One region of the Streptomyces cinnabarinus genome, then DNA from elsewhere that is predicted to be linked to it. Evidence: riboswitches for the same ligand, from Rfam matches in the RefSeq annotation. Region 1 holds a riboswitch; each other region holds the start of a gene.
What was found. A riboswitch is a leader RNA that binds a small molecule or an ion and turns the genes downstream of it on or off. The one in region 1 is predicted to bind cyclic di-AMP.
Positions count from the first base shown of each region.

Region 2: it holds a riboswitch for cyclic di-AMP, as region 1 does, so the genes downstream of both, STRCI_RS34450 (LysM peptidoglycan-binding domain-containing M23 family metallopeptidase) here and STRCI_RS23825 (transglycosylase SLT domain-containing protein) in region 1, are expected to answer to the same signal.
Region 3: it holds a riboswitch for cyclic di-AMP, as region 1 does, so the genes downstream of both, STRCI_RS24730 (C40 family peptidase) here and STRCI_RS23825 (transglycosylase SLT domain-containing protein) in region 1, are expected to answer to the same signal.

Region 1 covers NZ_CP114413.1:5,252,969-5,256,231, reverse strand. The annotation lists gene STRCI_RS23830 (CocE/NonD family hydrolase) at 1-1,102, shown strand, start outside; cyclic di-AMP (ydaO/yuaA leader) riboswitch at 1,368-1,564, shown strand; gene STRCI_RS23825 (transglycosylase SLT domain-containing protein) at 1,569-2,042, shown strand; gene STRCI_RS23820 (HAD family hydrolase) at 2,063-2,869, opposite strand; gene STRCI_RS23815 (hypothetical protein) at 3,018-3,263, shown strand, end outside.
Region 2 covers NZ_CP114413.1:7,637,786-7,641,048, forward strand. The annotation lists gene STRCI_RS34435 (helix-turn-helix domain-containing protein) at 1-219, shown strand, start outside; gene STRCI_RS34440 (DUF6126 family protein) at 216-344, shown strand; gene STRCI_RS34445 (tyrosine-protein phosphatase) at 360-1,145, opposite strand; cyclic di-AMP (ydaO/yuaA leader) riboswitch at 1,577-1,736, shown strand; gene STRCI_RS34450 (LysM peptidoglycan-binding domain-containing M23 family metallopeptidase) at 1,741-2,712, shown strand; gene STRCI_RS34455 (SGNH/GDSL hydrolase family protein) at 2,930-3,263, shown strand, end outside.
Region 3 covers NZ_CP114413.1:5,432,325-5,435,587, forward strand. The annotation lists gene STRCI_RS24725 (tellurite resistance/C4-dicarboxylate transporter family protein) at 1-548, opposite strand, end outside; gene STRCI_RS24730 (C40 family peptidase) at 748-1,965, opposite strand; cyclic di-AMP (ydaO/yuaA leader) riboswitch at 1,974-2,128, opposite strand; gene STRCI_RS24735 (ScyD/ScyE family protein) at 2,412-3,263, shown strand, end outside.

The DNA of each region.
Region 1 (3,263 bases):
CTGGGTCGGCGAGCCGTCCTGGCCCTCCCCGCACATCACCCAGGTGACGTACGCCCTCCAGGGCGCCCCTGTTGTCGTGCGGTCGCCCATGCAGACCGGGGTGGACGCCGGTCAGTTCGTCCCGCGCGGGAACGACGCCGACCTGCCGCCGGACCAGCGGGAGGAGGACGCCCGCTCGGCTTGCTTCGAGTTCGCCGTGGGCGAGGAGACCTGGGTGCTGGGGCGGCCGAGAGTGCGGCTGCGGCTGACCTCGGAGGTGCCGCGCGGGCAGGTGATCGCGCGGGTCTGCGATGTCGCGCCCGACGGCGCCTCGACGCTGGTCACGCGCGGCGTGCTGAACCTCGCCGCGCGCCACGGGCACGACCGGGCGGTGCCGTGGGAGCCGGGTGCCACGGAGGACGTCGAGTTCGGGCTGAGCGCCATCGGGCACGCCTTCCCGCCCGGCCATCGCATCCGGCTCGCGGTGTCCTGCGCGTACTGGCCGTGGGTCTGGCCGCACCCTGAGTCGACAGCCGGCTTCACGCTGGATCCGGCGGGGAGCTTCCTGGAAGTGCCGGTACGCGCGCGTGCCGCCTCGTCCGGCGTCGCGTCCGACGTCGCGTCCGGCGTCGCGTCCGGCGTCGCGTCCGGCGTCGCGTCCGACGTCGCCTCCGATGCCGCCTCCGATGCCGCCTTCGACATTGCCTTCGAGGCGCCGGAGCAGGCCGAGCCCCTGGGCGTGGCCGAGCCGGCCACGCTGGACGAGCCGCGCCCGCGGCGGCTGGTCGTCCGGGACGTGGCCAAGGGCGAGTGGCGCATCGAGGTCGATCCACGGCACGGCGGCACGCGCGTGCACCCCGACGGGCTGGAGTGCACCGAGGACGCACTGGAGACGTACACGATCCAGGAGGCGGACCCGCTCTCCGCCCGCGCCCGCTCGGACTGGTCGATCCGCCTGCACCGGCCGGAGCCGGCCTGGGACACCACCGTCCGGACCCGGTCGGAGACCACCTGCGACGCGACGGACTTCATCACCTCGAACGAGGTGATCTGCACGGACGGCGGCGAGGTGGTCTTCCACCGGACGTGGGAGAAGCGGATTCCGCGAACGCCGAGACGCTGAACACCCAGACGTTAAAGCCCCATTGGGGCTATTGCCCGTTTTGCTCACTCTTGCGCCTGTGCGTGACTTGACTCACGCCACACTCTTCACAGGCACTCCACAGGCCATCACCGACACCCCTCCCCCGCCCGCCAGTTGACCCTTGGCACCCGCAAACACCCAGCGGCCGCACATCCCCCTTTCGAAGATCAAATCCCTGGATATGTGAATCCGCTACTTGTTTCGGACATGTGCTCTCGCATACGTTCCCGGCCTGTCGGGCGGACGCCGAATCCTGCCGCCGTCCGGCTCCATCGAGATCTTCGTACGGCAGGAGCGGGGGACCCAGGTAAGTCGCCGGGCCGGACGTCCTCGGACGCGCCGAAACGGCTCGGGGTGAAGCCGCGTGCCCATCGTGGTGCGCGGCCGGGCAGCTCCCGCCCGAACCCGACAGCTCACCTCGCAGGCGCCGGAGAGGAACTTCGCCATGCCCGCTGCCGCTCAGCGCCGCCCCCGCCGCATCGCCCGCAAGCTCGCCGTCCTCGGCACCGGAGCCGCCGTACTGGCGCTCCCGCTCATCGGCGCCACCAACGCCTCCGCGGCCACGCCGACCGCCACCACCGCCGCCTCGCTGGGGTACGCCAACAACCTCGACGGCTGGATCCGGGCGTCCCTCCAGGTCATGGCGGATCACGGGATCCCCGGCAGCTATGACGGCATCTACCGCAACATCATCCGGGAGTCCTCGGGCAACCAGTACGCGATCAACAACTGGGACTCCAACGCCGCCGCGGGCACCCCGTCCAAGGGCCTGCTCCAGGTGATCGACCCGACCTTCATGGCGTACCACGTGGCGGGCACCTCGTACGACCCCTACGACCCGGTCGCGAACATCACCGCCGCCTGCAACTACGCGGCCCAGCGCTACGGTTCGATCGACAACGTCTTCGGCGCCTACTGAGCCACCGCGCCTTCCCCGGGCTACCGGAAGAGTCTTTCGAGGACGACGGCGATGCCGTCGTCCTCGTTCGACAAGGTGATCTCGTCGGCCACCGCCTTGAGTTCGGGGTGGGCGTTGGCCATCGCGACACCGTGCGCCGCCCAGTCGAACATCGGGATGTCATTGGGCATGTCACCGAAGGCGATCGTCCGGTCCGGGCCGAGCCCCAGATGATCGGCGGCCAGCGCGAGGCCGGTCGCCTTGGTGATGCCGCATGGCTGAAGTTCGACGGTTCCCGGGCCCGACATGGTGACCGTCGCCAGCGAACCGACCACCGAGCGCGCCGTCGCCGCCAACTGGTCGTCGGACAGCTCGGGATGGCGCAGCAGCACCTTGCTGATCGGCTCGCACCACAGGTCGTCGCGCCGCCCGACCCGCACCGCGGGCAGGGTGGGGTGCGGCATCAGATACCCGGGCTCGATCAACGTGAGTCCGTCCACGCCGTCCTGGTCCACCGCCGCGTACACCTGCCCCACCTCGGCCTCGATCTTGCCGAGCGCGGTCTCGGCCAACTCCCGGTCCAGGGTGACCGACCACAGCAGACGGTCCGCGCCGGCGTCGTACACCTGCGCGCCCTGCCCGCACACCGCGAGCCCCCTGCTGCCCAGGTCGTCGAGGAGCGGCCGCACCCTGGGAGCCGGCCGGCCGGTCACCACCAGGTGCCGGGCGCCGGACTCGGCCACCCGCGCGAGCGCGGCCAGCGACCGGTCGGAGAGCGTGTCGTCGCCCCGGAGCAGGGTTCCGTCCAAGTCGGTGGCGATGAGTGAATATGCGATGGGTGCGGCCATGATCAGAGAATACGGACAGGACGCCCCGTCGACTCAGCGCGAACCGGACGACCCCGGCGTCCACCACAGCCCCGCGCGCCCCCTCCAACTCCCTTGCCCCCATCCGCTTCTGGTGAAATGAGGGGCACTGTTGTGACGAACGGGGGCGATGGGTGTGGCAGACCGGCAAGAGGACTTCGCGAACCATCTCCGGGAGACCGCCGGACGCGTCCTCGAACGCTTCCCCGAGGACCTGAAACCCGAGATCTACGCACTCTCCTTCCGTATCTGGCGCGTTGACTACGACTACCGCCACCCGTACGTGGCGATCGGCTACAACACCGAGACGCAGTACGAGCTGGAGCGGCGCCCGGAGGACCCCGGCGAGGCCCGCTGGAACTACGCCTGCTGGCTC
Region 2 (3,263 bases), 2.4 Mb from region 1:
TACGTCCTCACCGGGCGGCTCCGGCTGCGCCTCGGCGACACCACGCACCGGCTGGCACCGGGCGACAGCGCCCACTTCGACTCGCTCACCCCGCACCGGATCGCCGCCCTGGATCCGGCCGGGGTCGAGCTCCTGTTCGTCCACACCCTGCTGCAGAGCCCCACGGCCGCCCTGTGCCTGGGCGGTCCGACCCCTTCACACACCGGAGAGATGCCATGAGCGGTAGCGACATGGAGGAGAAGTTCCCGCGCGCCCTGTGGGTCCGCCTGATCATCTACATCGCGGTGGGGCATGTCTTCGCCGCGTTCATCTACTTCCTGTTCGAGGTGGGCGCGAAGCAGTAGCCGCCCGGTCCTGCGTCAGTCGAGCAGGCGCTCGCGCAGCCGCTCCCGGACCTCGGGAGTGACGCCCAGCGCCTGCTCCAGATAGGTGTCGACACCGCCCCAGTTCTCCTCGATCGTCTCGAAGGCCGCGGTCAGGTACTCGGCGCGCGCGTCGAAGAGCGGGCTGAGCAGCTCCATGACCTCGGGGGTGTAGCTGTTGTTGCGCTGCACCTTGTAGCGGCGGTGCTTGGCGTTGGACTCCAGGTAGTCGGCGAGGATCGCCTCCCGCTCGACGCCCAGGGCGAGCAGGGTCACCGCTATCGACAGACCGGCCCGGTCCTTGCCGGCGGCGCAGTGCATCAGGGCCGGGACGCTGTCCTCGGCGAGGGAGTGCAGCACCCGGGAGTGCTCGGTGGTGCGCTCCTTGATGATCATGCGGTACGACTCGATCATGCGGTTGGCGGCCTTGCCGTCGTCCAGGATCTCCCGCAGCTGCTCGATGTCGCCGTCGCGGACCATCTTCCAGAACTCGGCGCCGTCCGCGGGGTCGGACAGCGGCAGGTTCACATTGCGCACCCCGGTCAGCTCGACGTCGGGGCCCTCCAGCTTCTGGTCCGCGGCGTTGCGGAAGTCGAAGATCGTGTGCAGGCCGAGGGTGTCGAGGAACGTCGCGTCCTCGTCGGTCGCATGCGCGAGGTGGCCGCTGCGGAACAGCACACCCTGCCGTACCCGGCGTCCGTCCACGGTCGGCAGTCCGCCCACATCGCGGAAGTTGCGAACTCCGGCCAGCTCCGGCTCGGTCGACGGGACCTGCTGCGTCACTTGGGCTCCTCCCACCGGTCCGTCCGGCTCGGCACGCCGACGGGCACGCCACGACGATACGACATCGAAACCGGCCACCCATGGAATATGCCAAAACGGGCGAACAGTGCCAATATCCGCCCGATTCCGTTCTGTCCGAATTGCAGCCTTCATTCCAACTCGCTCTGGAATAAAGGAGTCTGGAGCAACGTCACGTGAGCAGCGTCATATCAGTGACAGTGCGTCGTCCGTCATGTTCACGTAATTCATGCGCTTTTCAAGGGTATTTACGGGAGTCGATCTCCCCCTAATGCACGGAAAGTGACTGGGAATTCTTACTAGGGATCAAGAAGGACGCCTTCGCGTGGAACCTTCTGCTTGTCCCTTTGCGTCTTGGTCGCTTACGTTCGCCACCAATCCGAGCGGACGCCTAATCCTGCCGCCGCTCGGGATCCGCACACTCACCCGTGCACGGCAGGAGCGGGGGACCCACAGGCACAACCGCCTGGTCCGGTCTCCGGAACAGGCTCGGGGTCAAGTCGCGCCCAGCGCGCGGCCGGACATCTCCAGTCCGAACCCGACAGCTCACCTCGTAGGCGCCGGAGAGGAATTCGCCATGCCCGCGAAGGGTAAGCACCGCCGTCCCAAGAGCCTGCGCCTCACCCGCTCGATCGCCGTCGCCGGAACCGGTGGCGCCGCGCTCGCCCTCCCGCTTCTGGGTGCCACCGGCGCCCACGCGGCCCCGGCGCAGTCGGTTTCGGAAAAGGCCGTTCAGTCGGTCCAGTCGGTCCAGTCGGTCGACAAGAAGACGGCCGAGAAGAAGGCCGCCGCCAAGAAGTCCGCCAAGCAGAGCACCAAGACCTACACGGTCCGCTCCGGCGACTACCTCTCGAAGATCGCGGACGACCAGAACGTCAGCGGTGGCTGGCAGAAGCTGTACCAGGACAACCGCACGGCCGTCGGCACCGACCCGTCGCTGATCCACCCCGGCCTGAAGCTGTCGATCGGCAAGAAGGCCGCCACGACGGACACCGCCGAGAAGCCGGCCGCGAAGTCCTCCACCAAGTCGTCCTCGTCCTCCTCGGGCGCCACGAAGAAGACGTCGCAGTCCGCCACGGCTTCCCAGTCCTCCGCCTCCCAGGCGCAGCCGGCCGCCCAGGCCGCCCCGAGCACCGTCAACGGCTTCTCCGCCCCGGTCTCCGGCGCCGGTGTCGGCACCTCCTACAAGGTCGCGGGCAGCATGTGGTCCAGCGGCTACCACACCGGCGTCGACTTCGTCGTCCCGACCGGCACCTCCCTGAAGGCCGTGGGCACGGGCACCGTCGTCTCGGCCGGCTGGGCGGGTGCCTACGGCAACCAGGTCGTCATCCAGCTCGCCGACGGCCACTATGCGCAGTACGCCCACCTGTCCTCGCTGTCCGTCTCCAGCGGCCAGTCGGTGACCGCGGGCCAGCAGGTCGGCCTCTCCGGCTCGACCGGCAACTCGACCGGGCCGCACCTCCACTTCGAGATCCGCACCACGCCGGACTACGGCTCGGACGTCGACCCGGTCGCCTACCTCAGCTCGAAGGGCGTCTCCATCGGCTGACGAACCCCCGCCACACCGGCAACCTGCCTGACACGCGGCCGAAGGCCGGACCCCTGATCCCCGGGTCCGGCCTTCGGTGTTTATTCCGGAGTTGGCCAAGGCTTTAGGCGTGGCTTATCTCACCGCCCGTCAACCCCTGCCTACGGTCGCGTAGGTCACATTCGAGGGTGAATCATGAGCCGATGTGGCAGACGATTCGAAGAGTGACAGCAAGGCAGTGATCGGGTCGTACGTGGCGGTGGGGGACAGCTTCACCGAGGGCGTCGGCGACCCTGGCCCGGACGGGGCGTTCGTCGGCTGGGCCGACCGGTTCGCGGTGCTGCTCGCGGACCGCCGGCCCGAGGGCGACTTCGGCTATACGAACCTGGCGGTGCGCGGGAAGCTGCTGGACCAGATCGTCGCGGACCAGCTCCCCAAGGCCCGGGAGCTCGCCCCGGACCTGGTCTCCTTCTGCGCCGGAGGCAACGACATCATCCGGCCCGGCACCGACCCCGACGAGGTCGCCGAGCGGTTCGAGCGGGCCATCGCCCAGCTCACCGAGACCGCCGGGA
Region 3 (3,263 bases), 180 kb from region 1:
AAATGGAGCAGGGCGAGGCCGTAGAGGACGAGTCCCAGCCAGAACAGCACGAGCGCGGCGTGCGCGAGCCAGGCCGTGGACTCGGCCGCGGCGAGGGTGGCGCCGAGGACGGCGAGGCCCTGCGTGGCCACGCAGCTGAGGAACACCGCGCCGGGCATACGGCGGCGCCAGTTGCTCACGACGACGTAGAGCAGGCCCGGCCACAGCACCGCGGCGAGCGCCAGCAGGGCAGCGGCCAGGGCCTGCCAGCCGAGCGCGGAGAAACGGGTGCCGAGCACGGTCGTCGCCGCGACGGCGGTGAGCGCGGCGGGGGTGCCCGCCTCCTGCCGCCAGCGCGCGGGCTGCCGCAGCAGCCTGAGGACGAAGTCCGTGGCGAGGCCCAGCCAGGCGACGCAGGCCACGGCCAGGGTGATCCGGGAGAGGACCTCGTAGCCGGTCAGGTGCAGGCCGACCGAGATGATGCCGGTCGCCATCACCGCGGCACCGGCCGCCGGAGGACGCAGCGCCCACCAGGCGCGAAGTGAGCGAGGGGCAGAGGTGCCGGGCATGCGCCGATGCTAAGGAGCGGGAGGCCGGTTCCCGACGGGCCACGCGCGCGGGGGCCACGAAATACGCGCGGGCGGCAGGGTGGCAGGGCGGACGGGTTTACGCGCGGGGCGTCCACGGATCCGTCGCCGTCGCTCGCCCAGCGGCAGCGGCACGCGTGCGTAGGCGTCGATCACGCCCACGCGCGCGTGCCGGGTCGGATCAGGCGGGGCGTACGACGCTGTGGATCGAGCCCTCGCCGTCGTAGTAGATCGACTCCTCGCGGACGTAGGCGCCGGGCTTCGGGGCGTGGATCATCATGCCGTTGCCGATGTAGATGCCCACGTGGCCGAGGTTCTCGTAGAAGAAGACGAGGTCGCCGGGCTTGGCGTTGGCGAGGGAGACCGTGGTGCCCGCGTTGACCTGGTCGTAGGTGGTGCGCGGGAGGGAGATGCCGGCGGCCGCCCAGGCGTCCTGGGTGAGGCCGGAGCAGTCGTAGGAGTCCGGGCCGGTCGCGCCCCAGACGTACGGCTTGCCGATCTGCGCGCGGGCGAAGGCGAGCACCTTCTCGGCCTTCGCGGCGTAGGTGGAGTCCGCCGGGGCCTCGGTCTCGGTGGACCCGGTGGAGGACGAGCCGGAGGACGACGAGTCGCTGGAGGAGGAGCCGCTCTCCTGCTGCTCGGCCTCGGCCGCCGCTGCCGCCTCCGCGGCCTCCTTGCGGCGCTGTTCCTCCGCCGCCTGCTTCTCCGCCAGCTCGGCCGCCTTCTGCGCGGCCTCCTCCTGGCGCTTGCGCTCGATCTCGGCGAGCCGCGCCTTCTCCTCCGCGGTCAGGTCGGAGAGCAGGTCCCGCGCGTCGGCGAGCTTCTTCTGGACGGTCGCCTTGGCGGTCTTCAGCTCGCCCTGCGACTCGTTCAGCGTCTGGAGGCTCTCGGTGGCCTCCTCGCGCTTCTTCATCGTCGCCGACTGCTGCGTGACGTAGTCGTCGACCGCTTCCTTCTGGCGACCGGTCATCCGGTTCATCAGCTGGGTCTGGTCGAAGTAGTCCTGCGGCGAGTCGGCCAGCAGGAACGTCGCGGTGTCGGGGGCCGCGGCGCCGGTGCGGTACTGCGCGGCCGCGAAGGAGCCCAGCTCCTCCCGCGCGTCGTTCAGCTTCTGGGTGCGCTTGGCGACGTCGTCCAGCAGGGTGTCGACCTGCTTGCGCTGCTTGGTCGTCTTCTCCTTGGCCGCGTTGTACTTCTCGGTCGCCGTCTCCGCCTGGCGGTAGAGGTCATCGACCTTCTTCTCGACCTCTTCGAGGCTCGGCTTGTCGTCCGTGGCCGGAGCGGCGTTGGCCGTCTGGGACAGCAGGGCCACGGAGGTGAGCGCGGCCGTGGCGAGGGCGGGGGTCCGTATGCCTGCGACGCGCGGCCCTGCGGGACGCGACTTGCGGTGCGACGCCAAGGGAGGCGACTCCTTCCATGTACCGCCTACCGAGTTAGCTGTCGGGTTCGGGCGGGTGGTTCGGAAGGTTTGCCCTACGGCCCTCTCCGGTAAGGGAGTCGGGCCGATTCACCCCAAGGTCCGTTGGGTCCCCGGCTCCGGCTGCCGTCGGCGGGCAGCGGACTCGGCGGAGGCCGCGCGGCCCGGCGTCGTTCGCCGGTGGGGGTCGTACGGCCTGCCCGGCACGGTAGCCAACTCGTGTGGCCCCTGTGAAGGTTGATGGGTGATATGCCCGATACATTTTCGTGACCTTGGGTCAGAACGTCGCGGGGTGTGGTCAATCCGGATGGATCTATGCCGAGTTGTGCGTATTTTCTCCGGAGTGACATCGTCCGCCCGCTTCCCGGCGCTAGCTTCCAGCCAGCCGCGGTCGTGTGAGCCGCGGTGGGGGAGTAGGGGGTACGGCCATGAGGAAGCGCACATCACTCGTCGTTGCCACGGGCGTCGCGCTCGCCGCCACCGTGGGCGTGGCGCCCGCCGGGGCGAGCGGGGGAGGGGACGGCCGGCCGGTCGTCCGGGTGATCGCGAGCGGGCTCGACAATCCACGCCAGCTCTCGTACGACGAGGGGCGGCTGTACGTCGCCGAAGCCGGCCGGGGCGGCAAGAAGTGCATCGGGGAGGGGCCGGAGGGGGAGACCTGCGTCGGACTCACCTCCGCCGTCACCAAGATCTACTGGGACGGGGGCGCGTGGAAGCACCGCCGGGTGGTGAAGGGGCTGCCCTCGGGCGCCGCCCCGGACGGCGGCTTCGCCACCGGCGTCGCCGGTGTGTCCGCCCGATACGGGGAGGTGTGGGGCGTGGAGACCTTCGTCCCGCCGGAGGCCGGGGTGCCCACGCACCGGCCCTGGAACACCCTCGGCAAGCTGCTGCGCATCGACCACGGCACGGCGCGGATCGCCGCCGACGTGTCCGCCGTGGAGCTGAAGCACAACCCGCACAAGGCGAACGTGGAGTCCAACCCGTACGCCGTCCTCGCCCTGCCGGACGGCCGGAAGATCGTCGCGGACGCGGCGGGCAACGACCTGGTGGAGATCTCCCGGTCCGGCAAGGCCCGCCCCTTCACCGTCTTCCCGGACCACAACGGCCGGGAGTCCGTCCCCACGTCCCTGGCGCTCGGACCCGACGGCACGCTCTACGTCGGTGAGCTGAACGGCCTCACCGAGAAGCCCACCGCGCGGGTGTGGCGCGTCGATGCCTGGACCGGCAAGATCCTCGGCTTCAAGTCCGGCTTCGGGCCGATCAGCGGCATCGCCGTCAAC